Regions from separate parts of the Streptosporangium sp. G11 genome, predicted to be linked through region 2. Evidence: riboswitches for the same ligand, from Rfam matches in the RefSeq annotation. Region 2 holds a riboswitch; each other region holds the start of a gene.
What was found. Region 2 has a riboswitch for S-adenosylmethionine ahead of thrC (threonine synthase). Riboswitches for the same ligand answer to the same signal wherever they lie in the genome.
Positions count from the first base shown of each region.

Region 1: it holds a riboswitch for S-adenosylmethionine, as region 2 does, so the genes downstream of both, ACSDR0_RS13455 (aminotransferase class V-fold PLP-dependent enzyme) here and thrC (threonine synthase) in region 2, are expected to answer to the same signal.
Region 3: it holds a riboswitch for S-adenosylmethionine, as region 2 does, so the genes downstream of both, ACSDR0_RS32015 (glutathione S-transferase C-terminal domain-containing protein) here and thrC (threonine synthase) in region 2, are expected to answer to the same signal.

Region 1 is NZ_JBPJUQ010000010.1:155,708-166,138, reverse strand. Features, by position in the region: gene ftsH (ATP-dependent zinc metalloprotease FtsH) at 1-533, shown strand, start outside; gene folE (GTP cyclohydrolase I FolE) at 536-1,120, shown strand; gene folP (dihydropteroate synthase) at 1,641-2,492, shown strand; gene ACSDR0_RS13485 (nuclear transport factor 2 family protein) at 2,489-2,929, shown strand; gene folB (dihydroneopterin aldolase) at 3,208-3,597, shown strand; gene folK (2-amino-4-hydroxy-6-hydroxymethyldihydropteridine diphosphokinase) at 3,594-4,091, shown strand; gene ACSDR0_RS13470 (DUF3180 domain-containing protein) at 4,088-4,540, shown strand; gene ACSDR0_RS13465 (acyltransferase family protein) at 4,610-5,842, opposite strand; gene ACSDR0_RS13460 (NADH-quinone oxidoreductase subunit D) at 5,860-7,044, opposite strand; gene ACSDR0_RS13455 (aminotransferase class V-fold PLP-dependent enzyme) at 7,062-8,429, opposite strand; SAM riboswitch class IV at 8,482-8,597, opposite strand; gene ACSDR0_RS13450 (TerC family protein) at 8,830-9,693, shown strand; gene ACSDR0_RS13445 (cytochrome P450) at 9,714-10,431, shown strand, end outside.
Region 2 is NZ_JBPJUQ010000014.1:143,428-153,858, reverse strand. Features, by position in the region: gene ACSDR0_RS16805 (MFS transporter) at 1-451, opposite strand, end outside; gene ACSDR0_RS16800 (alpha,alpha-trehalose-phosphate synthase (UDP-forming)) at 531-1,955, opposite strand; gene ACSDR0_RS16795 (RNA polymerase sigma factor) at 2,196-2,753, shown strand; SAM riboswitch class I at 2,909-3,051, shown strand; gene thrC (threonine synthase) at 3,066-4,361, shown strand; gene ACSDR0_RS16785 (MoaD/ThiS family protein) at 4,384-4,659, shown strand; gene ACSDR0_RS16780 (cold-shock protein) at 5,007-5,207, shown strand; gene groL (chaperonin GroEL) at 5,745-7,370, shown strand; gene ACSDR0_RS16770 (HelD family protein) at 7,531-9,552, opposite strand; gene ACSDR0_RS16765 (hypothetical protein) at 9,690-9,998, shown strand; gene ACSDR0_RS16760 (DNA repair helicase XPB) at 10,187-10,431, opposite strand, start outside.
Region 3 is NZ_JBPJUQ010000044.1:48,195-58,625, reverse strand. Features, by position in the region: gene ACSDR0_RS32045 (ABC transporter ATP-binding protein) at 1-493, shown strand, start outside; gene ACSDR0_RS32040 (enoyl-CoA hydratase) at 556-1,329, shown strand; gene ACSDR0_RS32035 (TetR/AcrR family transcriptional regulator) at 1,454-2,191, opposite strand; gene ACSDR0_RS32030 (ATP-binding cassette domain-containing protein) at 2,292-3,230, shown strand; gene ACSDR0_RS32025 (ABC transporter permease) at 3,223-3,975, shown strand; gene ACSDR0_RS32020 (DUF402 domain-containing protein) at 4,168-4,689, opposite strand; SAM riboswitch class IV at 4,742-4,854, shown strand; gene ACSDR0_RS32015 (glutathione S-transferase C-terminal domain-containing protein) at 4,894-5,829, shown strand; gene ACSDR0_RS32010 (FAD/NAD(P)-binding protein) at 5,826-7,583, shown strand; gene ACSDR0_RS32005 (ABC transporter substrate-binding protein) at 7,580-9,373, shown strand; gene ACSDR0_RS32000 (ABC transporter permease) at 9,370-10,341, shown strand; gene ACSDR0_RS31995 (ABC transporter permease) at 10,338-10,431, shown strand, end outside.

The DNA.
Region 1 (10,431 bases), on a different contig from region 2:
ACGAGCCCACCACCGGCGCCTCCAACGACATCGAGAAGGCCACCACCATCGCCCGCCGCATGGTCACCGAGTACGGCATGAGCGAGCAGCTCGGCGCCCGTAAGTTCGGCAGCGGTAACGGCGAGGTCTTCCTCGGCCGTGAGATGGGTCACGAGCGCGACTACTCCGAGAAGATCGCCTCCACGATCGACGAGGAGGTCCGCCGTCTCATCGAGTCCGGGCACGACCAGGCCTGGGAGATCCTTGTCGAATACCGCGACGTGCTCGACAACCTGGTGCTGGAGCTGATGGAGAAGGAAACCCTCTCCCGCGACCAGGTTCTGCAGATCTTCGCCCCGGTCGTCGTCAAGGAGAAGAGGCCTTCCTACTCCGGCTACGGCAAGCGGCTGCCCTCCAACCGCCCGCCGATCCTGTCCCGCAAGGAGCAGTCCGGCAACGGCGCGCTCCCCACGGGCGAGCAGGTGGCCGGTGGCAACGGTGCCCTTCCCGCGGGGACGGGTCACCCCGACTCCTCGCCAAAGGACGTGAACTGAGCGTGGCGGGTGCCAAGCCGCTTCAGGTCGACACGGTCCGGCTGGAAAACGCTGTCCGCGAGATCCTCATCGCCATCGGTGAGGATCCCGACCGCGACGGCCTCCAGGCCACCCCGGCCCGCGTCGCCCGCGCCTACGCGGAGCAGTTCGCCGGGCTGGGACAGACCCCACAGGACGTCCTGACCACGGTCTTCGACGTCGACCACGACGAGATGGTGCTCGTTCGCGACATCGAGGTCTACTCGACCTGCGAGCACCACCTCGTGCCGTTCCACGGCGTCGCCCACGTCGGCTACATCCCGAACGCGAAGGGGCAGGTCACTGGCCTGTCCAAGCTCGCCCGCCTCGTCGACGTGTACGCCAGGCGTCCCCAGGTGCAGGAGAGGATGACCTCCCAGATCGCCGACGCGCTCATGAGCGTGCTGGAGCCGCGAGGGGTCATCGTCGTGATCGAGTGCGAGCACCTCTGCATGACCATGCGGGGTGTCCGCAAGCCCGGTGCCAAGACGATCACCTCGGCGGTGCGCGGAGACTTCCGCAACAGCGACAAAACCCGCGCGGAGGCGATGGCCCTCATCATCCGCTGATCGCCTTCTCGCGTGTTTTCGAGAGCTCGTACGGGCACCCCGCCCGGACCGCCCATCGGTGGTCCGGGCGGGGTTTCCGCGTTCCTGAGGGGGGTGACGGACCTGTGGCCCGGTCCGGGGCAGCAGCCGTGACAGCGTCTGTGGCAGCGTCCGTGAAAGAGCCCGTGACAGCGTCCGTGGCAGGGGTCATGAGGGAGCCCGTAACCGGGCTTGTGGCCGGGAAGGGCTGCGGCGCGGGGAAAGTCCCCCAAGCCGGCCTTGACCGGTCTACTATCGCCACACCCGGCAGGGCCGGGCGCCCCGACCGGGTTCTCTCCGGTTTTCGGATCGCGACGGACACGCCCGAGGGCCCCACGGAGCCGTCGGCGCCGGGTGGAGGAGAACGCATGGCGGCCAGCGGACGTCCCGGGCGGGACACCGGCCGAAGGCCGTCCGCCCTGTGACGGGTGTGCGGATTCGTTATGGCGCAAGCCGGACCCACGAGACGGGCGTACGGTGCACAACGCCTAGGCTTGTCGCCATGACTACGTGGAGTGTGCCCGGGCTGCCGGACGCGGGCCGGTGCCTCGTGATGGGCGTGGTCAACGTGACTCCCGACTCCTTCTCCGACGGCGGCAGGTGGTTCGACCCGGCCGTGGCCGTGCGTCACGGCCTGGAACTGGTCGAGCAGGGCGCGGACATCGTCGACGTGGGCGGCGAGTCCACCAGGCCCGGCGCCGCGCGGGTGCCGCTGGAGGAGGAGCTGGCCAGGGTCGAGCCCGTCATCCGGGAGCTGAGCCGCGAGGGCGTCACCGTCAGCGTCGACACCATGCGGGCCGAGGTCGCCCAGATGGCCGTGGAGGCCGGGGCGAAACTTGTCAACGACGTCAGCGGGGGGCTGGCCGACCCGGCGATGCCGAGGGTCGTGGCCGCCTCCGGCGTGGCGTACGTGGTGATGCACTGGCGGGGGCACAGTCACGCCATGGACCGCAGGGCCGTGTACGGCGACGTGGTGACCGAGGTGCGCGAGGAGCTCGCCAAGCGGGTCGCCTCCGTGCTGGCCGAGGGGGTGGCGGAGGAGCAGATCGTGCTCGACCCGGGGCTGGGCTTCTCCAAGAACCCCGAACACAACTGGGCTCTGATCGCGGGCCTCGACAGGCTCGGAGAGCTGGGTTACCCGTTGCTCGTCGGGGCCTCGCGGAAACGCTTCCTGGGTCGCCTCCTGGCCGACCCGGACGGCACTCCGCGCCCCTTCAGTCGCAGTGACGACGCCACACTCGCCGTGACCGCGCTCGCCGCGCAGGCGGGGGCATGGTGCGCGCGTGTGCACGACGTCCGTCCGAACGCGGACGCCGTCCGTGTGGCTGCCGCAGTTCAGGGAGCGAGATCATGAGCGTCGACACCACCGCCGTCGAGACGGTCAACCAGGCGTTCTACACCGCCATCGAGGACGCCGACCTCGACCGGATGACCGAGATCTGGGCCGAGGACATCGAGGGCGAGCAGGTGAGCTGCGTCCATCCCGGCTGGCCGATCGTGAACGGCCGGCAGGAGGTGCTGCGCTCGTGGGCGCTCATCATGGCCAACACGCCCTACATCCAGTTCGTGCTGACCGACGTCCGCGTCATGGTCCTGGGCGATGTCGCCATCCTCACCTGCGAGGAGAACATCCTCACCGCGGGCGACGAGGGTGATTCCAGCTTCGCGGCGGGAAAGGTGGTCGCGAGCAACACCTTCGTGCGGACGTCGGCGGGGTGGCGGCTCTGGCTGCACCACGGCTCGCCCGTGCTGCAGGGCGACGACGAGGACGAGGAGGAGGAAGCCGCGTGAGCGAACGCACCGGTGAGCGGTCCGGCGGGGACGGCGGTTTTCCCGCGGACGACGGGCGGCCCGGTGGGAGTCGCGATCTTGTGGCGGACGAGCGGCCCGGTGGGCACGGCGACTCCCCGGAGGGGGGCGGATTCCGGGCCCACGCCGGGGCGCCCCTGCGGATCGACGACGGCGTCAGCGACCTGATCGGCGATTCGGCCGATGAGCCGGTCGGCGGCTCGCTTCGGAATCCGCTGGAGAACCCGGCCCTGAGCTCGTTCGGGGACGCGACGTACGGCCTGCCACCGGGCGCGGCCGGCAGGACGGTCGCCGACCGGATCAGCCTGAGGGGGCTGCGGGTGCACGGGCGGCACGGCGTGCTGGCGGCGGAGCGGGAGCTCGGCCAGGAGTTCGTCGTCGACGTCACCCTGTTCCTCGACACGGCTCCGGCGGCGGCCGGTGACGACCTCACCGAGACCGTCCACTACGGCGAGCTCGCCGAGGACCTGGCGGAGGTCGTGCGGGGCGAGCCGGTCGACCTGATCGAGACCCTGGCCCAGCGCCTGGCCGACGTCTGCCTGGCCCGTGAGCTCGTCCAGGTGGCGGAGGTGAGCGTGCACAAGCCCGCCGCGCCGATCCCGCTGCCGTTCGACGACGTGATCGTGACGATCACCCGGGGCCGGGCATGAGGGTGGTCCTGGCGCTCGGCAGCAACCTGGGCGACCGGTTCGACACCCTGCGGGGCGCGCTCGGCGCCCTCTTCGAGAAGCCGGATCTCACGTTCGTCGCGGTGTCGCCGGTCTACGAGACCGACCCGGTCGGCGGCCCCGAGCAGGGCGCCTATCTCAACGCGGTGGTGATCGCCGAGAGCGCGCTGGAACCTCGGGCGCTCCTCGATCGTGCTCAAGGTGTGGAGAACGCCTTCGGCAGGGTCCGGGTGGAGCGCTGGGGAGCGCGCACGCTGGACGTCGATCTGATCACCGTGGGGGACGTCGTCATGGACGACCCCGATCTCACGCTGCCGCACCCCAGGGCGCACGAGCGCGCGTTCGTGCTGGTTCCCTGGGTGCGGGCCGACCCGGGCGCGGTCCTGTCCGGGAGCCGGGTGGCCGACCTGCTGGCCGGCCTCGACCAGGGCTACGTACGGCCCCGCCCCGACCTGATCCTCCAGAGGCCCGCGTGAAGCCAACCCGCCCCGGCGTGCTCGTCGGGATCTTCCTCGTGTTCACGATCCTCACCTGGGCGCTCCTCAAACCGCTCTACTCGGATCTGCCGACCGTGCCGTGGACGGCGATCCCGACGGTGCTGCTGCTGGCGGTCGGCGAGTTCTACAGCGGGTGGATGACGAAGGCCAGGATCGAGCGCAAGCCCGACACCAAGCCCGTCGAGCCCCTGGCCGTGGCCCGCCTGGCCGCCCTGGCCAAGGCCTCCGCGTACGGCGGGGCGGTCTTCGGCGGGATCTTCGCCGGGTTCACCCTCTATACGGTGGAGCTGCTGGAGCAGGAGGTCCCCCGCCGCGACTTCTTCATCACCGGCGGGTCGTTGCTGGTGTGCGTGCTGCTGGTCTGCTCGGCCCTGTACCTGGAACACTGCTGCAAGGTGCCCAAGGACTCCGCGGACGGCGATCGCTGAGGTGCCGCGCCCGGCGCCGGCCCCGCCTCGCCGTCCGGCGCGGAGGAACCGAAGGGTCGAGGGGGCGCGCTAGCGTCGTCGCCGTGCCGTCCACTGGCGTCCGAAGAGCATGATGACCGGGAGGGTGCAGACCAGCGCCCCGGCGACGGCGAGCGGGCGCTCCAGCCACCAGAACAGGTCCGGCCGCACGCCCTCCCCGGGCCCGCCGCCCGCCAGCCACCAGGTCAGCGCCACCCAGATCGCCATGCCGGTCGTGTGGAACAGGAACAGCGGCAGCGCGAAGCGGTTGACCGTCTCGTTCACGCGCTGCCACCTGGGGTGTTCGAGCAGGCGTTCCATGGACGGCCTCAGCACCTCCACCAGGCCGATCTGGAAGATCAGCAGTGCCACGATGACGAAGGTGGGCGGCGCCATGTTGGACAGCTTGTCGCCGGGGACGCCCACCATCGAGCCGGGGTAGATGCCCGAGTAGACGAGGCCGAACAGGGCGAACAGCCCGGTCCACAGGATGGCGACGTCGAAGCGGCGGGGCAGCGCCACCACCCTGTCGTAGAAGAATCCGGCCTGGTGGGCCAGTCCCCAGACGATGATCATGTTGAGCCAGCCCGCGGCCTCGTACCCGTAGCGCAGCCGCAGCACGTCGACGACGAGGGCCGCCCCCGCCAGCCAGATCAGGGCCAGCACGTCGTAGTGCCGGTGCAGCCAGAGCGAGATCGGCAGCAGGGCGATCAGCACGAGGTAGACACCGATGAACCAGAGCGGGCTGATGACGAGCAGGACCACCCGGTCCATCCACTCGATCCCGAACGCCCGCGTCACGATCGCGCCGAAGACGATCCAGGTCCCGGCCAGCGCCAGCGCGGGGATCGCGAGGCTCCGGATGCGCCGCCACACGAAGGTGCCGATGCCGACCCCGCGCTCGCAGGCCCGGTTCCACGACAGCAGGTGGACGTACCCGCCCACGTAGAAGAAGAGCGGCAGCACCTGCAGCAGCCACGTCAAAATCCACAGGCCCGAGGTGAAGCCCAGCGGGCTCGTCGGCGAGGGGCCGTCGGGTCCCCACTGCAGGATCGTGAACGCCCAGTGCCAGACGACCACGACGATCAGGCTGAACGCGCGCAGCCAGTCGACGTACCGGTCCCGCCGTGGCCCGTCCGCGGCCGGGGGAGCCTCGGGCGGTACGGGGTCCGAGGTCGCGGTGGTCTCGGCAGGGGTGCCGGGGGTTTTCAGGGAGGGTGACGCGGGGGGCGTGGGGGGCGCCGAGGGGGTCGCCCTCTCCTGCTCCCCGCCGGGTTCGATCATGCGGTTCCAACCGTGCCTTACTTGTCGATGTCGCCGACGACGAAGAACATCGAGCCCAGGATGGCCACCATGTCCGAGACCAGGTGGCCGGGGAGCATCTCGCGCAGCACCTGGACGTTGTTGAAGGAGGCCGAGCGGAGCTTCATCCGCCACGGTGTCTTCTCCCCGCGCGAGACCAGGTAGTAGCCGTTGAGGCCGAGCGGGTTCTCCGTCCAGGCGTAGGTGTGGCCCTCGGGAACCTTCAGCACCTTGGGCAGGCGCTGGTTGACCGGCCCAGGGGGCAGGTCGAGCAGCCGTTCCACGCAGGCGTCGGCCAGGTCGAGGGAGACCTTCACCTGTTCCAGCAGCACCTCGAACCGGGCGTGGCAGTCTCCCGCCGAGCGGGTGACGACCTTCACCGGCAGCTCGCCGTAGGCGAGGTACGGCTCGTCCCTGCGCAGGTCGACGTCGACGCCGGAGGCGCGGGCGATCGGGCCGCTCACGCCGTACTGCATGATCGTCTCGCGGTCGAGCACGCCCACGCCGCGCGTGCGGGCGAGGAAGATCTCGTTCCCGGCGATCAGGTTCTCGATGTCGGGCAGCCGTCGCCGCACGTCGGCCACGGCCTGGGAGACCCGGCCCGCCCAGCCCTCGGGGATCTCCTCCTTGAGGCCGCCGACCCGGTTGAACATGTAGTGCATGCGCCCGCCGGAGATCTCCTCCATCACGGCCTGGAGGGTCTCGCGCTCCCGGAACGCGTAGAAGACCGGGGTGATCGCGCCGAGCTCCAGCGGGTAGGACCCCAGGAACATCAGGTGGCTGAGCACCCGGTTGAGCTCGGCCATCAGCGTGCGCGTCCAGACCGCCCTGACCGGCACCTCCATGCCGAGCATCCGCTCCACCGCGAGGACGACGCCGAGCTCGTTGGCGAACGCCGACAGCCAGTCGTGCCGGTTGGCCAGCACGATGATCTGCCGGTAGTCGCGCACCTCGAAGAGCTTCTCGGCGCCCCGGTGCATGTAGCCCACGATCGGCTCGGCCGAGCCGATCCGTTCGCCGTCCAGCGTGAGCCGTAGCCGCAGCACACCGTGCGTGGACGGGTGCTGCGGCCCGATGTTGAGGATCATGTCCTCGGTCGCGAGCTCCTTGCCGTGCGCCCCCCGCACGGCTTCGGCTCCGGCCCCCAGCCCCACGCTCAGCTCACGGGGTGCGCCTTCAGTCATAGGGCCATGCTGTCACGTCAGCCGCGCGAGGCAAGATCTCGCAGGGCGCCGATCAGCCGGTCGACGTGCTCGGAGGTGGTACCGATGCCGATGGAGGCGCGGACGGCGGAGGCGGTGACGTCGTCGCAGCCGCCGTCCTTGGCGCCCAGCAGGTGCCGTACGAAGGGGTGGGCGCAGAACTTGCCGTCGCGGACGCCGATGCCGTAGTCGCCGGACAGGGCCTCGGCGACCTCGCGGGCGGTGAAGCCGTCCACCACGAAGGAGACGATGCCGACGCGCGGGTGGTCCGGGCCCCACAGGGACAGCTCGTGGACGCCGGGGACGGAGGCGAGGCCCGCGCGCAGGCGCCCGAGGAGGCGCTCCTCCTCGCGGACCAGCGGGGTCCAGCCGGTGGCGGTCAGGGCGTCGCAGGCCGCGGCGAGCGCGACGGCGCCCAGCACGTTCGGGGTTCCGGCCTCGTGCCGGGCCTCGGGGTCGTCGTACCACTCGGCGCCGTCGTCGTTCACGGCCTTCACCGCGCCGCCGCCCCGCAGGTACGGCTCGGCGTCGGTCAGCCAGTCGGAACGGCCGATCAGCGCGCCGGTGCCGAACGGCGCGTAGAGCTTGTGGCCGGAGAAGGCCACGTAGTCCAGGTCGAGCGCCGTCAGGTTGAGGCGGCGGTGCGGGACGAGCTGCGCGGCGTCGACGAGGACGCGGGCACCGTGGCGGTGGGCGATGTGGGCCAGCGCGGCGATCGGCCAGAGCTCCCCGGTGACGTTGGAGGCGGCGGTCACGACCAGCAGCTTGGGGCCGTCGATCGAGGCCAGGGCCTCGTCGGCGGCGCGGACGGCCTCGCCGGGGAAGGCGGGGGCCGCCAGCCGGACGACCCGCTCCCAGGGCAGCAGCGAGGCGTGGTGCTCGGTGTCGAAGACCACGGCGGTGGTGCCCTCGGGCAGGCTGCGGGCCAGCAGGTTGGTCGCGTCCGTGGTGTTGCGGGTGAAGATCACCGAGTCGTCGGGACGGGCGCCGACGAAGGCGCGCACCGTGTGCCTGGCCTGCTCGTAGCGGGCCGTGGTCAGCTGGGACGCGTACCCGGCGCCACGGTGGACGCTGGAGTATGCCGGGAGCGCGGCGGCGACGGCGGCGCTCACCGGCTCCAGACAGGGGGCGCTCGCGGCGTAGTCGAGGTTGGCGTAGCGGACGAGCCTGCCGCCCCTGACCGGGACCTCCAGGTCCGAGCCGAGCACGGCCGGGATCGGCCGGTCGTCGGACGCGCGGGTCTCGGGGACGGTCACCGGGACGGCGGGGAGGACGGCGGGGGCGGCGGTGGACACGGTGGACACGGTGGACGTGGTGTTCGCCGGGTTCGCGGTGTTCGCGGGGGTGAAGATCGTCAGGGTGGACACGCCATGGCTCCTTCGAGGTCATCGGACCCCAACCCATGGCATAGGTGCCTGGAGCCCGCGCTTGCCCGGCACACCTCGTGCCGGACCAGGTCCTCACCCGGGGCACCCCGCCGCGGACGCGAGGGTTGCCGGCCAGCGAGCCGGGGCTTGTCACTGGCACTCATGACCTACGGGGGAACTATAACCGACTCCCCGCGGTGCCCCGCAAGTCCGAAACGTGATCAACCCGATATCGCCTCCGGAGAGGCGCTCCGGGGAGCGCCCGGTGAATTTGCCAGCGAAGCGTGATGAGAGGGAAGGAACTCAGGGCCTTCCCCGGTCGTCCTGGCAGTCAGCCGAAGAAGCATTCAGCCAGCTGGACGACGGTGCGTTCGAGCACCGGACGACGAAGGAGAAAGCAATGGACTGGGTGACCAACCCGGAGATATGGATAGGGTTCTTCACCCTTGTCGCCCTGGAGATCGTCCTGGGAATCGACAACATCATCTTCATCTCGATCCTGGTGAGCAAGCTCCCGCCCGCTCAGCGCGACAGGGCGCGCAAGCTCGGCCTCCTCGTCGCCCTGCTCAGCCGCCTCCTGCTGCTGCTGGCGCTGTCGTGGGTGGTGAGGCTCACAGAGCCGATGTTCGAGGTTTTCGGGCAGGGCATATCGGGGCGCGATCTGATCCTGATACTCGGCGGCCTGTTCCTGCTGGGCAAGAGCGTCCACGAGATGCACGGCAGCCTGGAGGGCGAGTCCGACCACTCCGAGGGCAGGGTGGCCTCGTCCTTCACCTCGGTGATCATCCAGATCATGATCCTCGACGTCGTCTTCTCGCTCGACTCGGTGATCACCGCGGTCGGCATGGTCGACGAGCTGGGCGTCATGATCGCGGCCGTCATCGTCTCGGTCATCGTGATGCTGGTCGCCTCCGGGCCGATCAGCCGCTTCGTGGAGCGGCACCCGAGCATCAAGATGCTCGCGCTGTCCTTCCTGGTGCTGATCGGCGTCGTGCTCATCGCCGAGGGGTTCGAGCAGCACATCTCCAAGGGCTACATCTACTTCGCGATGGCGTTCTCGCTGCTGGTGGAGCTGCTGAACATCCGGATGCGCGGCAAGGCGAGGCGGAAGCCGGTCGAGCTGCGCGCCCGCTACGAGGCGGATGAGCAGGCTGGTTCTGAAACCCAGGAGACCCTGGAGACCCCGGTGGGCCGGAAGGCTCCGGCGGGCCGGGCGGACGAGCAGGTCGAGGGGGGAAGGCCGGACGGACGGGCAGGCTCCTAGCGCGGGATTACGATGCTTACGTGCGCTTTGATCCTTGGAATCCGGAATTCGTCGCCCACCCCTATGACGTCTACGACGAGCTGAGGCGGGAGCGGCCGGTCAGCTTCTTCGAGCCGACCGGCCAGTGGCTGGTGGCCAGGCACGCCGACGTCAACGCGCTGCTGCGAGATCGCAGGCTCGGCCGCTCCTACCTGCACGTGGCCTCGCACCAGGAGTTCGGCAGGCCGGACGACCCCGAGTTCCAGGACCCGTTCTGGCGGGTGATCAGGGCGGGGATGCTCGACGTCGAGCCGCCGGTGCACACCAGGCTCCGGCGGCTGGTGTCGAAGGCGTTCACCCCCCGCATGGTCCAGGCGCTCCGCCCCAAGGTCGCCCGCATGGCCGGGGAGCTGGTGGACGTCTTCGTCGAGCGCGGCGGCGGAGACCTGATCGCCGAGGTCGCCGAGCCGCTGCCGGTCACCGTGATCGCCGAGATGCTCGGCGTGCCCGAGGCCGACCGGCACCTGCTGCGGCCCTGGTCGGCCGACATCTGCGGCATGTACGAGCTCCAGCCGTCGGTCGAGGCCCAGCGCACGGCCGTACGGGCGGCCGAGGAGTTCTCCGCCTATCTCGTCGAGCTGGCCCGCGCCCGCAGGGCCGATCCCGGTGACGACCTGATCAGCGCGCTCGCCCTGGTGGCCGACGAGGGCGACAGCCTCACCGAGGAGGAGCTGGTCGGCACCTGCGTGCTGCTGCTCA
Region 2 (10,431 bases):
CGGCGTTGGCCTCGCTGATCGCCGCCGGGCCCGCGGGGCCGTGCCGGTCGTCGAGCGCGGCCATGCCCGAGTACAGGGTGATCGAGGACATCCCGCTGGCGACGCCGTACCCGAGCAGGGTGACCGAGAGCGTGGTGGGGGCCGCCGCGACCAGGAGCGTGCCGGCGCTCATCCCGGCCATCCCGGTCCAGATGACGGCCCGGCGGCCGATCCTCCCGGTCAGCCAGGGCAGGGCGAGGCCGGTGATGATGCCGCCGACGGCCATCGCGGTCCCGTGCAGCCCGGCGACCGCCTGGGACACGCCCTGGTCGAGGCGGAGCAGCGGGAGCGCGGAGCTGAGGCCGTACAGGTAGGTGGCGAAGACGCCGAGCTGAAGATAGATCAGCAAGGTCGCGCGGTCGCGGATCAGCCGGACGGGCGCGATCGCGGTCAACTCGGTCCCCCTGTGCACCAAAAAACTGAAATAACCGCAAAAACTATCTCATACCGGGCTAAAGCTGCTTAGTGCCCCCAAGTCGCCACGTGGGCTGTTATTCGAGGGCGTCGAGCTGCTCGGCGAACCACCGGTGCGGGGGGAGGGCGGTCGCCGCCGCGGCCAGCAGGACGCCCCTCCTGGCGCGCTCGTCCGAGGGCATCGCCAGGCCCTCGTACAGCGCGGCGGCCGTGGCCGAGACGTCGTAGGGGTTGACCGTCAGCGCGTGCTCGCCCAGCTCGGCGGCGGCACCCGCCTCCCGTGACAGCACCAGCGCGCTGTGCGGCGACAGGATCGGGCCCTCCTTGGCCACCAGGTTCATGCCGTCGCGGATCGGGTTGACCAGCAGCACGTCGGCCAGCCGGTAGGCGGCCAGCGAGCGCGGGTAGTCGTCGTCGACGTTGAGGATCAGCGGGTCCCAGTCCTCGGTGGCGTACTCGTCCTCGATCTCCTCGGCGCAGCGCTGCACCGCCGCGGTGTACTCGCGGTACTCGGGCAGGTCGTGCCGGGACGGGTAGGCGAAGGCGAGGTGCGTGACCCGGCCGTGCCACTCCGGGTGGGCCGAGAGGAACTGCTTGTAGGCGACCAGGCCACGCACGATGTTCTTCGACAGCTCCGTCCTGTCGATCCGCACGATCAGCCTGCGGTCGCCCACCTGGGCGCGGAGCGCGGCCATGTGCGACTCCACGTCGGGCTCGGACGCCCTGGTCCAGAGCGCCTTGCCGTCCACCCCGAGGCTGTGGGTGCCGATCCGGGTGGTCCTGCCCGCGTGCGTGACCGTACGCTCTCCGCGGTCGACCCGTGCGCCGAGCACCGTCTCGCAGCAGTCCATGAACGCCCCGCCCCAGCGGTCGGTCAGGAAGCCCGCGTGGTCGGCGCCCAGGATGCCTTCGAGGAGCTCGGTCGCGACGTCGTCGGGGAGCAGGCTGAAGTATTCGGGCGGGGCCCACGGCGTGTGCGAGAAGTGCGCCACCCGCAGGTCGGGGCGCTCTCCCCTGAGCATGGCCGGGACCAGGCTCAGGTGGTAGTCCTGCACCATCACCCGCGCCCCGTGCGAGCCCTCCTCGGCCAGCGCCATCGCGAACGCCTCGTTGTAGGCCTGGTACGACTCCCACTCCCGGCGGAACCTGGCGTCGAAGTACGGCCTGTTGGGGGTGTCGTAGAGGAGGTGGTGGACGAACCAGAGGGTGGAGTTGGCGACCGCGTTGTACGCGCGGTGGAAGGTCGCCGGGGGGATGTCGAGCATCCGCAGCGCCCCGGTGTCGTAACCCGCCTGGTCGAGCCGGCCGCCGGGCGCCAGCCGCACCGCGCTGCGGTCGCCGTCGGACAGCGCCGCGCAGACCCACAGGACGTTGAGGTCCTTCGCGACCTCGGACAGGCCGGAGACCAGGCCGCCACCTCCCCTGCGCATGGAGAGCGAGCCGTCCTCGGAGAGGGTGAAGGAGACGGGGCCGCGGTTGGAGGCCACCAGGATCGCGCTCATGAGATCCCTTCACTGGCTAGGGACACGCCTGTCCTGAAGGTTAACCGGCACTTCGCCGGGCTGTCCTCGCTCTTCAGGTCGACGAAAGAATGGCGTCCATCGAATTGTGTCAGCTCTTATCAGCAGGTGAAGTGACGAGCCCCGCTGTATCAGCCTTTTTGTGGCGGGGAGGGAGGGTCACCATCCGCGACCCCCGACCGTAGGATGTCCAGCGACCGTGACCGCTGATGGGGGCCCGTGATGGCGCTGGACGAGACGACCGAGGACCTGGCCCGATCGGCAGCCCAGGGTGACCACCGAGCGCTCGGTGAGCTGCTGAAGCGGATCGAGCCCGCCGTGCTCAGGCACTGCGGCCGGATCCTTCCCTTCCGGCAGGACGCCGAGGAGGCCTCCCAGGACACCCTGCTCGCGGTGGCACGCAACATCGGCCGCTTCGAGGGGCGTGCCCGGTTCAGCACCTGGCTGCACATCGTGACCGCCAACTGCGCCAGGACCACCTACCGCTCGCTGAAGCGCCGCGCCGCCGAGCAGAGTTCCGACGAGCTGCCGCTGCAGAAGCCGGACGTCGCCCGGGTGAGCGTGATCGCCGGGTCCCGGCTGGACCTGCTCGACGCGATGGAGGCGCTGGAGGCCGAGAAGCCGGACCTGGCCCAGGCGCTGGTGCTGCGCGACATCTGCCAGCTCGACTACAACGAGGTGGCCGAGCAGCTCGGCATCCCGCTGGGCACCGCCAAGTCGCGCATCCACCAGGCGCGCAAGTACGTCCAGGGCGCCCTGGGCGACGCCTACGGCTTCTGACCGGCCGTCCGCCGCGTGCCTCGCGGCCTGCGGCCCGGCTCCGGTTGTCCGCTGGATAACACGCCATGTCTCGCTCAGTGAGACATGAGGTCAGGAGTGCGGTGTGGCGGGGTAGAGTGCTTAGGACCTGCGCGTCAGGTTTCCAACTGAATATTTGCTCATCCAGAGGGGTGGAGGGACCGGCCCTGCGAAGCCCCGGCAACCATCCCGGTTCAAGACTCGTGATCTGAACGAGGTCGGCCGGGACAGGTGCCAATTCCGGTCTGTGACCAGGGTGGTCCGCAGACGAAGATGAGGGAAAGGCCTCGCTTCATGGCGCTCGCAACCACTGAGAACACCACTACCACCTCCTCCGAGCGTGCCGACGACGCGCGCGACCGGCGCTTCGGCCCCGCTGTGGCCCTGTCCTGCAGGGAATGTGGTGCCCGCTACGACCTCGGTCCCAGCTTCGCCTGTACCGAGTGTTTCGGGCCCCTTGAGATCGCGTACGACTTCGGGCGTGTGACCCGGGAGCAGATCGCCGAGGGGCCGACCAACATCTGGCGCTACCGTTCGCTGCTGCCCGTCCCGGCGGACGTGGCCTCCAAGCCCAACATGGCACCGGGCTGGACCAAGCTCGTCAACGCCGGAAACCTGGCCCGGGAACTGGGCATCCGCTCCCTGCACGTGAAGGACGACTCCGGCAATCCCACGCACTCCTTCAAGGACCGCGTGGTGGCCATCGCCGTCGAGGCGGCCCGCAACTTCGGGTTCCACACCCTCTCCTGCTCCTCGACCGGAAACCTGGCCGGCGCCGTGACCGCCGCCGCCGCGCGGGCCGGGCTGGACGCCTGCGTCTTCATCCCCTCCGACCTCGAGCAGGCCAAGATCGTCATGGCCTCCGTGTACGGCGGCAGGCTCATCGGCATCGAGGGCACGTACGACGACGTGAACCGTTTCTGCTCCGAGCTCATCGGTGACGAGATGGGCGACCAGTGGGGCTTCGTCAACGTCAACCTCCGGCCGTACTACGCGGAGGGCTCCAAGACGCTGGCCTACGAGATCGCCGAGCAGCTCGGCTGGCGCATCCCCGACCAGATCGTCATCCCGGTCGCGTCGGGCTCGCAGCTCACGAAGATCGACAAGGGCTTCAAGGAGCTGATCGCGCTCGGTCTGGTCGAGGACAGGCCCTACAAGATCTTCGCGGCCCAGGCTGAGGGATGCTCCCCGGTCTCCGCCGCCTACAAGGCGGGCCACGACGTGATCCGCCCGGTCAAGCCGAACACGATCGCCAAGTCGCTGGCGATCGGCAACCCGGCCGACGGCCCGTACGTCCTGGACATCGCCCGCCGCACCGGCGGCGCGGTCGAGGACGTCACCGACGCCGAGATCGTCGACGCGATCCGGCTGCTGGCCAGGACCGAGGGCATCTTCGCCGAGACCGCCGGAGGCGTCGTCGTCGGGGTGCTGCGCAAGCTGGTCGCCTCGGGCAGGCTCGACCCCGACGCCGAGACCGTGGTCCTCAACACCGGCGACGGTCTCAAGACCCTCGACGCGGTGGCCGCGGAGGCGCGACCGACCGCGGTGATTCGGCCTTCTCTTGACGCATTCCGTGCGGCTATCGCCTAGAAATCGTGAAAGGTACTGAATTATGAGCGTTTCTGTGCGGATTCCGACGATTCTCCGGACTTACACCGGTGGTGCCGCCGAGGTGAACGGAGAGGGGGAGACCCTGCGCGATGTTCTTCAGAAGCTCGACGCGGACTTCCCGGGGATCGGCGCCCGGATTCTTGACGAGGCGGGAAAGATCCGACGTTTTGTCAACGTCTATGTGGGGGATGAGGACGTCCGTTTTGTCGACAACCTCGACACGGCCACGCCCTCCGGTGTTCAGGTCTCCATCATCCCGGCGGTGGCCGGAGGCTGATTCTCCCGCCCCTGCGCGGCCCTGACCGCATCCGCAGCGCCTCAGGGGCGCCCGTCACCCCACGGCACCCGCCCGGCTCCGGCCGGGCGGGTGCCGTCTTTTATGACGCAACCTCACATTTGAGGCGAGGATGGATAATGTAACCCTTGTCTAACTAATAGTGATGGCGAAACTTTGCTCTCGTACTAAAAGCTCTTGTAAAGAGGTAGTTTGGTGCTTGACTCTGTTGCCCTACCGCTTCCCACAGGTATGGTCGGAACGATCGACGGGGCGAAGTCCGTCCCGGAGATTGAGGACTTCGCGAGAGGAATGGGCGTCGTCCTTAAGACCAGTAAGAGGAGTCGCAAGTGGCGCAGGGCACCGTCAAATGGTTCAACGCGGACAAGGGCTACGGCTTCATCGCGGTAGACGGTGGTAAGGATGTGTTCGTCCATTACTCCGCGATCATGATGGATGGCTACCGTGCCCTCGAACAGGGCCAGCGGGTCGAGTTCGAGATCACCCAGGGCCAGAAGGGTCCCCAGGCGGAGTCCGTGCGGGCGGTCTGACGTAGCCGTTTCGTGAATTCGCAGGGAAGAGCCGGTTGATCCCGCGGTATCGCAGTCCGCTGGATCCTCACCGCCTAGGCCCGGCTCGCCCCCCCCATCGGCGAGCCGGGCCTTCGTGTCGCACGGGCCGCGGAGTCGTGCGCGGCGGAGTCGTACGCGCGCACGAAGGTCGTACAGCTTCGCGCAGAGGTCGTACGGGATGTGAGAAAAGGTGCGAAACGCGCCGGTGTGACACGGAACCCACCGGCGTGACGCGGGCCGCGCCGATGGTGACGTGTCGCGTACGCCGACGTGACGCGGTATCTACGCAGGCATGACGCGGAGCCGACGTCCCTCACCACGCGGCCCAGGTCAACGGATCGTGGCTTGCACTCGTCGGGGTAGAGTGCTAAACACATTGTTGGCACTCACGCATAGAGAGTGCCAATCCTGGATCGAGGCGATGGGGCCCGCCGAACGGAGTCGTGGGCCCACATGCCGTCGCGGGCGTCGGCTCGGTCCGGTGTAAGCCACCCTGTCTCTGGGAGGTCTAGCCGTATGGCAGCCAAGATGATCGCGTTTAACGAGGACGCCAGGCGCGGTCTCGAGCGCGGTATGAACCAGCTCGCGGACGCCGTTAAGGTGACCCTCGGCCCCAAGGGCCGTAACGTCGTTCTGGAGAAGAAGTGGGGCGCCCCCACCATCACCAACGATGGTGTCTCCATTGCCAAGGAGATCGAGCTCGAAGACCCGTGGGAGAAGATCGGGGCCGAGCTCGTCAAGGAGGTCGCCAAGAAGACCGACGATGTCGCCGGTGACGGCACCACCACCGCCACCGTGCTCGCTCAGGCTCTCGTACGTGAGGGTCTCCGCAACGTCGCCGCCGGCGCCAACCCGATGTCCCTGAAGAAGGGCATCGAGGCCGCCGTCGAGCGCGTGTCGGAGGAGCTGTCCAAGCTTGCCAAGGACGTGGAGACGAAGGCGCAGATCGCCTCCACCGCATCCATCTCCGCGGGCGACCCGCAGATCGGCGAGATGATCGCCGAGGCGATGGACAAGGTCGGCAAGGAAGGCGTCATCACCGTCGAGGAGAGCAACACCTTCGGCCTCGAGCTTGAGCTCACCGAGGGCATGCGCTTCGACAAGGGCCTCACCTCGATGTACTTCGTCACCGACCCGGAGCGTATGGAGGCCGTCCTCGACGACCCCTACATCCTGGTCGTCAACTCGAAGGTCTCCGCCAACAAGGACCTGCTCCCGGTTCTCGACAAGGTCGTGCAGGCCGGCAAGCCGCTGCTGATCATCGCCGAGGACGTCGAGGGCGAGGCCCTGGCCACCCTGGTCGTCAACAAGATCCGCGGCCTGTTCCGCTCGGTCGCCGTCAAGGCGCCGGGCTTCGGTGACCGTCGCAAGGCCATGCTGGGCGACATCGGCATCCTGACCGGTGCCCAGGTCATCAGCGAGGACCTCGGTCTCAAGCTGGAGTCCACCACCCTGGACCAGCTCGGTCGTGCCCGTCAGGTCATCGTCACCAAGGACGAGACCACCATCGTCGACGGTGCCGGCGACCCCGAGCAGATCGCCGGCCGGGTCAACCAGATCCGCGCCGAGATCGAGAACACCGACTCCGACTACGACCGCGAGAAGCTCCAGGAGCGTCTCGCCAAGCTGGCCGGCGGCGTGGCCGTCATCAAGGCCGGTGCGGCGACCGAGGTCGAGCTCAAGGAGCGCAAGCACCGCATCGAGGACGCCGTTCGCAACGCGAAGGCGGCCGTCGAGGAGGGCATCGTCCCCGGCGGCGGCGTGGCGCTGCTGCAGGCCGGCGCCAAGGCGTTCGACAAGCTGGAGCTCTTCGGCGACGAGGCCACCGGTGCCGCGATCGTCAAGAAGGCTCTGGAGGAGCCGCTCAAGCAGATCGCCGTCAACGCCGGCCTTGAGGGCGGCGTCGTCGTGGAGAAGGTGCGCAACCTTCCCCCGGGTGAGGGCCTCAACGCCGCCACCGGCGAGTACGTCAACCTGTTCGAGACGGGCATCATCGACCCGGCCAAGGTGACGCGTTCCGCTCTGCAGAACGCGGCGTCCATCGCGGCGCTGTTCCTCACCACCGAGGCCGTCATCGCCGAGAAGCCCGAGAAGGCCGGAGCCGCCCCCGCCATGCCCGGCGGCGGCGACATGGACTTCTAAGTCCACGCGCTTTCGAAAAAGAGGCGACCCCGAAGTGCTGGGGCCGCCTCTTTTTGTCGTGTCTCCCCGTGTCTCCCTGCGTCTCCCCGTGTCCGTCACCGGGCTCCCCGCCCGGCCCCCGCTCCCGTCGCCGCGCGACGGCCGGTGCGCGGGCCCGAGGCTAGCCGAGCTGCGCGGGCAGCGGCCGGGAGTGCAGGACGGTCAGGGAGGTGACCGCGCGGGTCAGGACCACGTAGAGGCGGGCCAGGCCCCGGGGTTCCGCGTCGACGATGTCGGCGGGTTCGGCCACGATCACGTGGTCGTACTCCAGGCCCTTGGCCAGGGAGGCCGGGATGACCAGGAGACGGTGGTCCTCGACAGTGTCGGGGCTCAGTACCCGGTGCTCCAGGTGGGCCAGGGCCCCGGACGCGGCGCCCACCGAGGCGTCGGGGACGATGACGCCGATCGACCCCTCGCGGGCGAGCGCCTCCTCGGCGGCGCGGGCCAGCGACGCGGCCAGGTCGGGCGCCCGGCGCACCGACAGGGAGCCCGCGCCGGGCCGCAGTGACCGGGGGGCGGCCAGGTCGGGGGCGACGGAGGGCAGCAGCCTGGCCGCGTAGTCGAGGACCTCGCGGGGCACGCGGAAGCCGAGGGTCAGCTCGGTGACCGCGCCGCCCTCGAAGCCGAGATGGGTCAGGACCTCGGTCCAGGAGCGGGCGGACCAGGGCGTGGTGCCCTGCGCGAGGTCGCCGAGCACGGTGGCCGAGCCGGTGCGGCAGCGCCGCCCCAGGGCCCGCAGCTGCATGGCCGACAGGTCCTGGGCCTCGTCCACGACCAGGTGGCCCAGCGGGGTGGTCCGCTCGATCATGTCGGCCAGCTCGTCCATCAGCGCGCCGTCGGCCGCCGACCACTTGGCCGAGCGGAAGGACTTGGCGGGCTTCGCCCACAGCAGCAGCGACTGCTCCTCGGCCGTGAGGTCGTCCTTGGCGGCGGCGGCGAGGAAGGCGGGGTCGCTGAACAGCCGGTGGAGCACCTGCTGCGGGGTCAGCTTGGGCCAGACCAGGTCCACGAGCTGCTTGACCGGCTTGGACCTGGCCACCGCGTCCTGCACCCGGTCGTCGGGCGACTCGCCGCGCTGCTCCATCCGGACGAGCACCAGGTGGGCGAGGCGCTGGGCGAGCGTGGCGCGCCCCGGGCCGTAACGGGTGGTGCCGCGCAGCGCGGCGACGATCTCGCGGACCTCGTGGTCGGCCACCCGGTAGCGGTTGATCCCCTTGGTGAACAGCACGCCCTCGATGGGCTTGACGACGTGCATCCACAGGGCGCGCCCGAGCACGGGGACGATCCTGGCGTCGCCCTTGATCGTGCTCGTGGCGGGGTCCTCGGGGGTGGAGTGGTCACCGAGGATTCCGGCGGCCGTGGTCTGGTCGACCTTGACCTCGCCCAGGGCGGGGAGCACGGAGGAGATATAGGAGAGGAACGCCCGGTTCGGGCCGACGATCATCACCCCCGACCTGGCGAGCCGCTCGCGGTGGGTGAAGAGCAGGTAGGCCGCCCGGTGCAGGCCGACGGCGGTCTTCCCGGTGCCGGGGGCGCCCTGGACGCACACCGTCTGCCCCAGGTCGGAGCGGACGATCTCGTCCTGGTCGGGCTGGATCGTCGCGACGATGTCGCGCATCGGGCCCGAGCGCGGGCGCTCGATCTCCTCGGTGAGGATCCTGCTCTGGGCCAGGGCGGCACCGCCCTGGTCGAGGCGCTCGTCCTCGTAGGCGGTCAGGTCGCCGCCCCGGTAGCCGAACCTGCGGCGCAGGGCGACGCGCATCGGGTCGGACGGGCTGGCCTGGTAGAAGGCCCGCGAGACCGGGGCCCGCCAGTCGATGACCAGGGGGCGGCTGCTGTCGTCGTGGACGTGCCTGCGCCCGACGTAGACCGTACCGGGAAGGTCGTCTCCCGCCTGGCGGTCGAGGCGGCCGAAGAACAGGGGCGTGCCGGAGTGGTCGGCGAGCGCCTCGACGCGCTGGTCCAGCAGCGCCTGCAGGATCTGCTGGGAGACCCAGTCTCCGGCGGCGTCGGAGGAGAGGGAGCGGGCGTGCTCGCGCATCGCGCGAAGCGCCGCCCTGGAGGTGGCGAGGTGCTCGCGCTCGGCGGCGAGGATCCGGGCGGGGTCGTCGGTTATGTCGGGGGCCAATTGATGTGCGGGCACGCTGAAGCGCCTCCCATTCGGTAAACGGAGGTGGTGGTCATCGGGCAGCGAATCGACCAGCCTAGCGGCGGTCCCCCCGCGTCTCAAAAGGATTAACGGCGGACTGGGAGGCGGTGGCCGCGGGTACCCCAACGATCGTGCGGATCTCGCCTGTCATCCCGGTCGTCGCCACTCTTCTCCTGGCCGCGCTCTGGGGGTTTTCTGTGTTCGCGGGCTGGGGGTTCGAGGCCTTCTGTTCCGACCGCGGCTGCGCGGAGAGGCTGGGCGGGGTGGTCAGGCTGTCGTCCCTGTTCGCGGTGGTCGCGGCCTGCTGCACGGTGGGTGCCCTGCTGGCACCCAGGACGCGGAGCGATAAAAAACGTTTTACCGTTCTGATGGCCGCCGCGGTGACCGCCTGGGTGATCGCCGAGGGCATTCTCTTCGCCGGCGGCCTGATCATTCGGTAATCACCCTGACACCCTCCGTAATTCTCCGCTGAAATGGCGAAAAAGCGAGGCGAACATGGTGACTCCCACAGATCATGGGGGTATGTCGCCAGTGGCCTTGAGGCCTAGCGAGGGGGTGGTTTGTTTGTCGAAAGCCCGCGGGATTTCGTGGACCTGACACAAATTGACGACGTGTTCGCCATGTGGGGTCATTCTCCGGCGAGCACGTCGTCCGCGTCGATGATCTGATACGCGTACCCCTGCTCGGCCAGGAACCGCTGCCGGTGGGCGGCGAAATCCTGGTCCACCGTGTCACGGCTGACCACCGAGTAGAAGCGGGCCCCGCCTCCGTCGGCCTTCGGCCGCAACACCCGTCCCAGCCGCTGCGCCTCCTCCTGCCGCGACCCGAAGGTGCCCGACACCTGGATGGCCACCGCCGCCTCGGGCAGGTCGA
Region 3 (10,431 bases), on a different contig from region 2:
GGCCTTCGGGCTGCGGCTGCTGCCGATCTCCAGGGCGGACAGGGAGCGGCGGGTCCGCTGGTATCTCGGCGAGGTCGGGCTGTCGTCCCTGGCGGGCGCGCTGCCCCGGCAGCTGTCCGGCGGGCAGCGCCAGCGGGTGGCGATCGCCAGGGCGCTGGCGTGCGAGCCGGCCGTGCTGCTGCTGGACGAGCCCTTCGGGGCGCTGGACGTACAGACCAAGGAGGACATGCAGCTCTTCCTGCGCGAGGTGTGGCGTGACACGGGCACGACCGTGCTGATGGTCACCCACGACATAGAGGAGGCCGTCCTGCTCGCCCAGCGGGTGCTCGTCTTCGCCTGCGGCCCCGGCAGGGTCGCCGCCGAGGTGCCGATCGACCTGCCCGCCTACCGGGCCCTCACGGTCAAGCGCACCTCCTCCTTCCTCGGCCTGCGCGCCACGATCGAGGATCTGGTCCGCTCGCACATGCTGACGCCGGAGAGGGAAAAGGTGTAGAACGATATTCTGTGGCTCTCCGGGCGGGGAGCCCCCGGCGGGCTTTCGAAGGGGGATGCGGGATGGTCGATCTGGTGCTGTCGTCGATCGAGCGGGGCGTGCTGACGCTGACGTTCAACCGCCCGGACCGGCTCAACGCCTGGACCGACGAGATGGGCCGCCGCTACTTCGACCAGCTGGCCGAGGCCGAGAAGGACCCCGAGGTCCGGGTGATCGTGGTCACCGGCGCGGGCAGGGGGTTCTGCGCCGGCGCGGACTTCCAGACGCTCACCGCCCTCCAGGACGGCTCCTACGCGGGGCAGCCCGACCCACGCCCCACCACCTTCCCGACCACGATCCGCAAACCGATCATCGCCGCCGTCAACGGTGCCTGCGCCGGGCTCGGCATGGTCCACGCCCTGCTCTGCGACCTGGTCTTCACGGCCGCCGACGCCAAGTGGACCACCGCCTTCGCCCGGCGCGGCCTGATCGCCGAGTACGGCATCTCGTGGATCCTGCCCCGCCTGGCCGGCCAGGCCAGGGCCATGGACCTGCTGCTGTCGGGCCGGACCTTCACCGGCGCCGAGGCGTACGAGCTGGGTCTGGCCGGCCGGGCGGTGCCGGGGGAGAGGCTGATGGAGGAGACGCTGGCCTACGCCCGCGAGCTGGCAACGCACAGTTCCCCGGCCTCGATGGCCGTGATCAAGCGTCAGATCTGGGGCGACTGGCAGCAGAGCCTGGAGACGTCCGAGTCGGCCGCGACGCGTCTGATGGCCCAGTCCTTCACCCGGCCGGACTTCGTCGAGGGCGTCGCCAGCTTCGTCGAGCGCCGCGCGCCCGGTTTCCCTCCCCTGTAGGCCCTCGCGGGCGGGGCCGGTGGTGTCCCGTTCCGTACGGAACGGGACACCACCGGTGCGGACGCGACGCCGCTGAGGGGCGGCGGGCCTGCTTCCGGTACGGGCGGGGCGCGGCCGTCGAGGGTCAGGCGGGCGGCTTTCCGGTCACGAGCACCGCGAGGCCGTCGAGGATGCGGTCCATGCCGAAGACGAACTCGTCGTCGGGGCCGCCGGGCCTGTCGAAGACCCGGGCTTGGAGAAGCTCGTGGATCTCGGGGAAGCGCCGGGCGTCGGTGAGCCTGGCGAGCGACCGGCCGTAGCCGGACAGCGCCTCCTCGTCGGTGACCTGGGAGGCGTCGAAGGCGTTCTGGAGATCGGACAGGAGCGCCACCTCGGTCCTGACGAAGCCGTTGACCAGCAGCAGCGCCGCCAGCTTCGTGTCCGGGTCCAGTCCGGTGCCGCGCAGGCAGCGCAGCCCGGCCTCCATCCAGGCGACGTGGTTCGGCATGATTCCCGGGCCCGTGATGGGGATGCGCAACGACCAGGGGTGCTCCCGCAGGGCGGCGCGCATGGCGGCGGCCCACCGGTAGACGCCCTGGCGCCAGTCGTCGCCCGGCTCGGGGAGCGGGGGAGGCGGGCCGACCACCGCGTCCGTGATGAGCATGAGCAGGTCGTCCTTGGACGAGACGTAGCGGTAGAGCGCCATCGTGGAGACGTCGAGCTCGGCGGCGATCTTGCTCATCGAGACCGCGGCGAGCCCCTCCGCGGAGCCCACCCGCAGGGCCGCCTCCACGATGTGCTCCAGGCTCAAGGTGCGTTTGGGCCCCTTGCCCGGCCGCTCGCGCAGGCCCCAGGCGATCTCCACGCTCTCCGGCACTTCCATCGCGCTCCCGGGCTTGACCGTCCTTTTCTGTGAGTGTATACCTTACGCAATACCGCGTATGCCATAAACAGTAGAGCGTACGCCATACGCAGGAGGAGTAGTGGAACCAGCGATAGAGGTGGTCGGCCTCACCAAGTCCTACGGCCGGGTCGCCGTCCTGACCGGCGTCGACCTGCGCGTCGCCGGGGGTAGCGTGTACGCGCTGCTCGGTTCCAACGGCGCGGGCAAGACGACGACCGTGCGCACCCTGGCGACGCTGGTCACGCCGGACGCGGGACGGGCCACGGTCGCCGGGTTCGACGTCGTGCGCGACCGCCGTCACGTCCGCCGCGCCATCAGCCTGACCGGCCAGCACGCGGCGGTCGACGAGCTGCTGACCGGCGAGGAGAACCTCCGGATGATGGGCCGCCTGTCCGGCCTGTCACGCGGCGGGGCCCGCCGCAGGGCGGCCGAGCTGCTGGAGCGGTTCGACCTGGTCGAGGCGGGGAAGCGGCGGGTCGGCACGTACTCGGGCGGCATGTGGCGACGCCTGGACCTGGCCGCGGGACTGGTCGGCGCGCCGTCGGTGATCTTTCTCGACGAGCCGACCACGGGACTCGACGTACGGAGCAGGCAGGCGATGTGGGAGGTGATCACCCGCCTCGCCGGCTCGGGCACCACGGTCTTTCTGACCACCCAGTACCTGGAGGAGGCCGACAGCCTGGCCGACAGGATCGCGCTGCTCGACGGCGGGCGGGTGGTGGCGGAGGGCACCGCCGACGAGCTCAAGGCGAGGGTCGCCACCTGGAGGCTGGACCTCGTCCTGTCGGACGCCCGGTCGTTCGCCGAGGTGACGCGCCTCCTCGGGGCGCGTGCCGTCCACACCGATCTCCTCAGGCTGACCGTGGAGGCGGCCACCGACGGGAGCGCCGCGAGCATCCGCGCCCTACTGGACGAGGTGGACCCGGGGCGTTCGGCGGTCGAGAGGTTCACTGTGCGCGGTGCCACGCTCGACGACGCGTTCCTCGCGCTGACGAACAGGGAGCGGGCCGGTGTCTGACCTCGTCGCCTGGCCGGTGATGACCGGTCGCGCCGTCCGCCTGTCGCTGCGCAACCTCGACGCGCTGTTCACCTCGTTCCTGATGCCCGTCCTGGTCATGCTGCTGTTCGTCTACCTGTTCGGCGGCGCGATCCAGACCGGCGTCGACTACGTCACCTACGCCGTCCCCGGCATCCTCGTCATGTGCGCCTCCTACGGCGCCTCCTTGACCGCGGTCGCCGTCAGCCAGGACATGAGCCGGGGGATCGTCGACAGGTTCAGGGCGATGGACGTCGGCGGCGGGGCGTTCCTGGGCGGGCACGTGGCCGCCAGCACCGTGCGCAACCTCACCTCGCTCGTCATCGTGTTCGCCGTCGCGTTCCTGCTCGGCTTCCGGACGGAGGCGGACCTGGCCGGCTGGGCCGCGGCGGTGGGCATCCTGGTGGTGTTCGTCCTGGCCATCTCCGCGGTCTCGGCCGTGGTCGGCCTGCTGTCCAGGACGCCGGAGGCGGCGGGCGGTTTCACCTTCCTCGTGATGTTCCTGCCCTACCCGAGCAGCGCCTTCGTCCCGGTGCGCACCATGCCCGAGTGGCTGCACGGATTCGCGGAGAACCAGCCGGCCACGCCGATCATCGAGTCCGTGCGCGGCCTGCTGCTCGGCCAGCCCGTGGGGAACGACCCATGGAAGGCCCTGGCCTGGTGCGGCGGTTTCCTGCTGGTCTCGGGGCTCCTCTCCGGCAGGCTGTTCCGCCGCCGCGCCCGCTGAGAGCACGGGGGGCGCCGAGAGCGCGGGGGGCGCCGAGAGTGGCCGTGGCGGGGGCACCGAGGGGGCGCCCTCGCCACGGCCGGCCCGTACGGGACGCGTCGCGCCGGAGACCGCCGGGCCCCGGGTGAGCGGGCCCGGCGGTCCGGGTTTCGGGGGCCGGAGCCCGGGTGGCCGGACTTGGGCGACCGGCGTTCAGGTGACCAGGGTGAGCCAGTGCGGCGCGTCCCCGAAGGGGGCGGTGCGGGTGGTGACGGCCTCCATCAGCCAGGCGGCCGAGGCGCGGGCGCTCTCGACCACGTCGGGCGGGTAGGCGTACTTGACCCGGTGCTCCTCGAACTCGTCCTCGTCGTCCAGGAAGACCCGGTTCTGGCGGCCCTTCAGCAGGTTCCGGCGGCTCCGGATCACGTCGAGGTCCAGGTCGACCATGGTGACCTGGCCGTCGCTCCACTCCGGCACCGTGGAGATGTCGCAGTAGATCTCGTGCTTGTGCGGGGCGGCGTTGAAGGCGGCCGTCCACCAGGCGTCGCGGGGGAAGAGCATCACGAACGGGTGCGGACTGGGGATCGCGGGGCCGTCACCCTTGCGGCCGATGGAGTCGGCGAGGCATCCCGTCCACACCCCGTGCTCGTCCTCGCCGAGCAACAGGCCGCGATGGTGCCAGTGCAGTGACCCGTCGTACTTGCGGTAGACCACATTCACACTCTCGTAGGACATTCCCCGACACTAAGGCTTGACAGAGATCTATGTATTTCCTACCTTCTAAATAGGTTAAGAGTGTCAGTGAGAAGCCCCGGCTGGCTGACCGGCAACCCTCGCACCGCGGCGGGGTGCCCCCGGGGGAGACCTGGCGGCACGGTGGGCGTGCCGCAAGCGCGGACCCCTTCACCGGGGTCACCGAGACATGCCCGGGAGTGCCACATGTCGAAGACCAGCACACTGAACCACGCGAGCCCCGTCGACCTCGACACCCACGGCCACTACCGGCCCGGTGGCAGGCCCGGCCCGCGCTACCCCTTCCAGGGGCGGATCGGCACACCCGCCTTCCCCGCCGAGCCGGGGCGCTACCACCTTTACGTCGCGGCCGTCTGTCCGTACGCGCAGCGCGCGGCCATCGTGCGCTCCCTCAAGGGACTCCAGGACGTGGTCTCGCTCTCCTACGTCGACGACGAGCGCGACGGGCGCGGGTGGGCGTTCCGCGAGCGGCGCGGGGCCGACCCGGTCAACGGGTTCACCATCCTGCGGCAGGCGTACGAGGCGACCGAGCCCGGCTTCGACGGGCACGTCTCGGTGCCGGTCCTGTGGGACAGGACGTCCGGCCGCATCGTCAGCAACAACTTCCCCGACATCACGATCGACCTGGCCACCCGGTTCGGCGGCGACCCGGAGGCCGACCTCTACCCCGAGGAGCTCCGGCCCGAGATCGACGAGCTCAACACGAGGATCTACGAGTTCGTCAACACGGCGGCGGGCCGCGTGGCGTCGGCCACCACCGAGGCCGCGTACACCGAGGCGCGCGGGGCCGTGGTCGCCTTCCTGGACGAGCTGGACGCCCGCCTGGCCGACCGCAGGTTCCTGTTCGGCTCGGGGATCACCGAGGCGGACGTGCGGCTCTGGCCGACCCTGCTCCGCTTCGACCTGAGCGACAACCCGGCGGCCAGGATCAGCGAGCGCCCGCTGACCGCCTTCCCCAACCTGTGGGCCTACGCCAGGGACCTGTACGCCCACCCCGCCTTCCGCGAGAACACCGACTTCACCGTCATCTCCCACCGGGAGAGCGAGACCGACGTCTGGCGCGTCCCGGTCGAGCCGCTGCATGCCGACTGGGACCAGCCGCACCGCAGAGCCGCCGTATGAGCGCCTCGATCGCCGTCGTCGGCGCGGGGCCGACGGGCACCTGCCTGGTGGAGCGCATCTGCGCCAACGCCGCCGACCTGCTCGGCTGGCCGTCGCTGGACGTCCACGTGATCGATCCCCACCCACCGGGTGGCGGGCGCGTCTGGCGCCGCGACCAGCCGGACCTGCTCTGGATGAACTCCGCCGCCGCCGACGTGACGCTCTTCACCGACGAGTCGGTGCGCTGCGAGGGGCCGATCCGCCCCGGACCCACGCTGGCCGAGTGGCTCGGCGGCGACCCCGGCAGGTTCGCCTCCCGCCCGGCGCAGAACGGCTACCTCTCCCACGTCTTCCGGAACGCGGTGGCGAACGCCCCGCGCGGCGTCCGGGTGCACGTGCACGCCGCCCGTGCCGTCGACCTCGCCAATGTCTCCGGCGGCCAGGCCGTGAAACTGGAGGACGGTCAGACGATCGAGGCCGACGCGGTGATCCTGGCCCAGGGGCACGGCGACGTGACCCCGACGCGGGAGGAGAGGGCGCTGGCCGATCTGGCCGCGCGCGGGGGACTGCGGTACCTGCCCACCGGCTACGCGGCGGACCTCGACCTGGACGGCATCCCCGCGGGGGAACCGGTGATCATGCGGGGGATGGGGCTGGCCTTCGTCGACCTGATGGTGCTGCTCACCTCGGGAAGGGGCGGCCGGTTCGTCCGCGAGTACGACGGGGAGCTGGTCTACCTGCCCAACGGGCGCGAGCCTCTCCTGTACGTGGGGTCGCGGCGCGGCGTGCCGTACCACTCCAAGACCGGTTACCCCTTCACGGGCGTCCGACCGCCGGTGCCGCGCTTCCTCACCCGCGAGGCGCTGGGCGAGGGGCCGTGGAACTTCCGCCGGGACGTGTGGCCGCTCGTCGCCAAGGAGCTGGCCTTCGCGTACTACCACGAGCTCATCACCGCCCACCCCAAGCGCGCCAAGCTGGGCTGGGAGGAGTTCGAGGAGGGCTTCGCCGCCGAGGAGTGGCGCAGCGCCGGGATGCGCAGGCTGATCCGCTCGGCCGTGCCCCGGCACTTCGACCGGCTCGACTTCGACCGGCTCGACCGGCCGCTGAGCGGCATCCGGTTCGGCGACCAGGCCGGTCTGCAGAAGTGGATGCGCGGCTATCTCTCCGTCGACCTGGAGCGACGCTCCGACCCGTCGCACAGCGCCGACCACGCCATGATCCTCGGCCTGCTCTCCGTCTACGGGGTCCTCGCCGAGCTGGGCATCTCCGACCCGTGGTTCGGCGGGTTCTTCAGCTACGTCGCCAGCGGCCCACCGGGACCCCGGCTGGAGGAGCTGCGCGCCCTGGCCGGAGCCGGGGTGGTCACCTTCCTCGGCGCCGACCTCAAGGTCGACCACCACGACGGGCGCTGGCGGGCACAGAGCCCCACCGTGCCCGGCGGCGTGACGGCCACGACCCTCGTCGAGGCCAGGCTGCCCGCGCCCAGCGTGAGCCGGGCCGTCGACCCGCTCATCAGCGCGCTCCGCGACCGGGGCGAGCTCGACGAGGAGTCGGGCCTGGTGAACGTACGGCCCGCCGACCGCCGCCTGCTCGACAGGACCGGCACCCCGCACCCACGCAGGTTCGCCTTCGGCCCCTGGGTCGTCGGCGGCCGGGCCACCGGCGGCTTCGCCAGGCCCCGCCTCAACGCCCCGCTCTTCCGCCACGCCGACGCCCTCGCCCGGATCGTGCTGTCCGAGGCCGCCGGAACCCAGATAAGGCGACACGTCGCGTGAACCGCTCCGACCGATGCGTCACCGAACCGACCGAGCACATCGCCCAGATGCCCGTCGCACAGAAGTCCGTCGTACAGAAGTCCGCCGTACAGAGGTACGTACAGAAGTTCGTCACACGGAAGCACGTCGTACAGAAGCACGAGGAGAAGAACGTGAAGTTGCGATGGGGCGCCCTTGTGCTCGCCGGAGTGTTGGCGCTCGCGGCGTGCGGAGCCGAGAGCGGGGCCCCGAGCGCGGCGGCCGGTGAGGGCGGCGGTGGCGACGGAGGGTCGCTCGTGTGGGCGGTGGAGACGCAGCCGATCACCTTCAACCCGCACCAGTGGGGGCAGAACAAGGCCCGCCTCCTGGTCCACAACCAGTTCGACGCGCTGATCGCCCGGGGCAGGGACGGCGAGTTCCTGCCGTGGCTGGCCACGTCCTGGAAGGTCTCCGAGGACGGGCTGACCTACACCTTCGAGCTCCGCGACGACGTCACCTTCCACGACGGCGAGAAGTTCGACGCCGCCTCGGTGAAGGCCAACCTCGACCAGCTCGTCTCGCCCGGCTACAACGCCGCGCTCAGCGCCATCCAGCTGCGCAACTTCGACAGGGCCGAGGCGACCGCACCGCACACCCTGAAGATCACGCTGAAGGCCCCCGACGGATTGTTCCTCGACTTCCTCTCCTCCCCGTACGCGGGCCAGGTCTCCCCGAAGTCACTGAAGAACGCCAAGGACCTCAAGGCGGGCGGCGTCGACGTGGTCGGCACCGGGCCGTTCATCCTCGACCGGTTCACCCCCGGCCAGGAGGTCCACTACAAGCGCAACCCGAACTACAACTGGCCGCCCACCGGCTCCGCCCACCAGGGGCCGGCGCACCTGGCCGACATCACGTACCGCTTCCTGCCCGAGGCGGCGGTACGGGTCGGCGCGCTCACCTCGGGGCAGGTGCAGGTGATCGAGGGCGTGCCCGCCACCGAGATCGGCCTCATCAAGAGCGACCCGGAGCTCAAGCTGGAGACCAGCCTCAACTCGGGAAGCGCGTTCTCCTACTACTTCAACGTCTCCCGCCCCCCGTTCGACGACAAGCGGGTCCGTGAGGCCTTCCGCGACGCCGTCGACGTGGACGCCGTGCTCAACTCCGTCTACCAGGGCACCGCAAAGCGGGCCTGGAGCGTCATCGGCCAGGGCAGCCCGCAGTTCTACGACCCCTCGCTGGAGAAGACCTTCGGCAACAACCCCACGCGGGCCAACCAGCTGCTCGACGAGGCGGGCTGGAAGGAGCGCGACGCCGAGGGCTTCCGGGTCAAGGACGGCAAGAGGTTGACGGTGCGCACCGTCAACGCCGCGCCGTTCGTCCGCGACCGCCGCGACATCCTCGCCCAGGCCGTCCAGGCGGCCGTCAAGCAGAGCGCGGGAATCGACTTCCAGGTCAAGATCGTGGACCAGGGCACCGCGCAGAAGGCCATCGACGAGAACGAGTACGAGATCTTCGAGAACTCGCGCGGCGACACCGACGCCGGAGCGGCGCTCAACCTGATCCTGGCGAAGGGCGCCGCGATCAACCGCACGAAGTTCGAGAGCGCCGAGCTGGACAAGCTGCTCGCCGACGCCTCGGCCACCACCGATCTCGCCAAGCGCAAGGAGCTCTACGCGAAGGTGCAGAAGATCGTCGTCACCGACGAGGTGATCCTGCTCCCGGTCTACGTGCCCGCCGACCAGATCGCCTACGGCGCCGGGGTCACCGGGATCACCTTCGAGCCGGTCTCCGGCACTCCCAACAGTGCTTACGACGTCCGGATAGGGACGTGAGCACTCTCACACTCACCCGGCGGCGGGGGCTGGCCGCCGCCGGGTGGCTCGGCCCGGTGGTCCGGCGGCTCGGAGCGGGCGTCGCCGTGCTCTGGGCCGCCGCCACCGCGGCCTACCTCGCGTTGATGCTCGTCCCCGGCGACACGGTCGACGTGCTCATCGGCGACGGCCTCGACACCCCCGAGCGGCGGGCGCAGATCATCGCCGAGTGGGGGCTGGACCGCTCCCCGCTCCAGCAGTACGGCGACTATCTGCTCCGCCTGCTCCAGGGAGACCTGGGCCACTCCTACATCCTGCAGCGCGGCGTCGGCGAGATCCTGTCCTCCCAGATCCTGCCGACGATCCAGCTCGCGCTCACCGCCGCGCTCTTCGGGGTCGTCCTGGCCCTGGTGCTCGCCCTGACCACCGCCGGGCGCCGCTCCTGGCTCGGCGGGCTGGCCGGGCTGTGGGAACTGGTCGTCGTCTCGGTCCCGCCGTTCCTCATCGGCATCCTGCTGCTCGCCGTCTTCTCCTTCACGCTCGGCTGGTTCCCCGTCTCCGGGGACAGGGGACTCGTCTCCCTCGTCCTGCCGGGGCTCGCGCTCGGGCTGCAGATCGCCGGAGTGCTCGGCCAGGTGCTCCGCGAGGGCCTGGAACGGGCGCTGGAGGAGCCGTTCGCGGTGACCGCCCGCTCGCGCGGCATCACCGAGTGGCGGCTCGTCGCCCGGCACGCGCTGCGCCACGCCCTGCTCCCGGCCGTCACCCTCACCGGCTGGTTCACCGGCTACCTGCTCGGCGGCGCGATCATCGTGGAGGCCGTGTTCGGCCGTCCCGGGCTCGGCCAGGTCACCGTCGGCGCGGTGAACGGCAAGGACATGCCCCTGGTGATGGCGGTCGTGCTGATCTCCGCCCTCGCCTACGTGACGGTCAGCACGATCGTCGACCTCGCCTACCTCGCGATCGACCCCCGACTGAGGAGAAGCCGATGACGACGGTCACGGAGGTCTCCGGTGTCGCGGCAGCCGTCCCGGCCCAGGCCGGGCGCCGCCACGGTTTCAGCGCGCCCCTGGTCGTGCCGC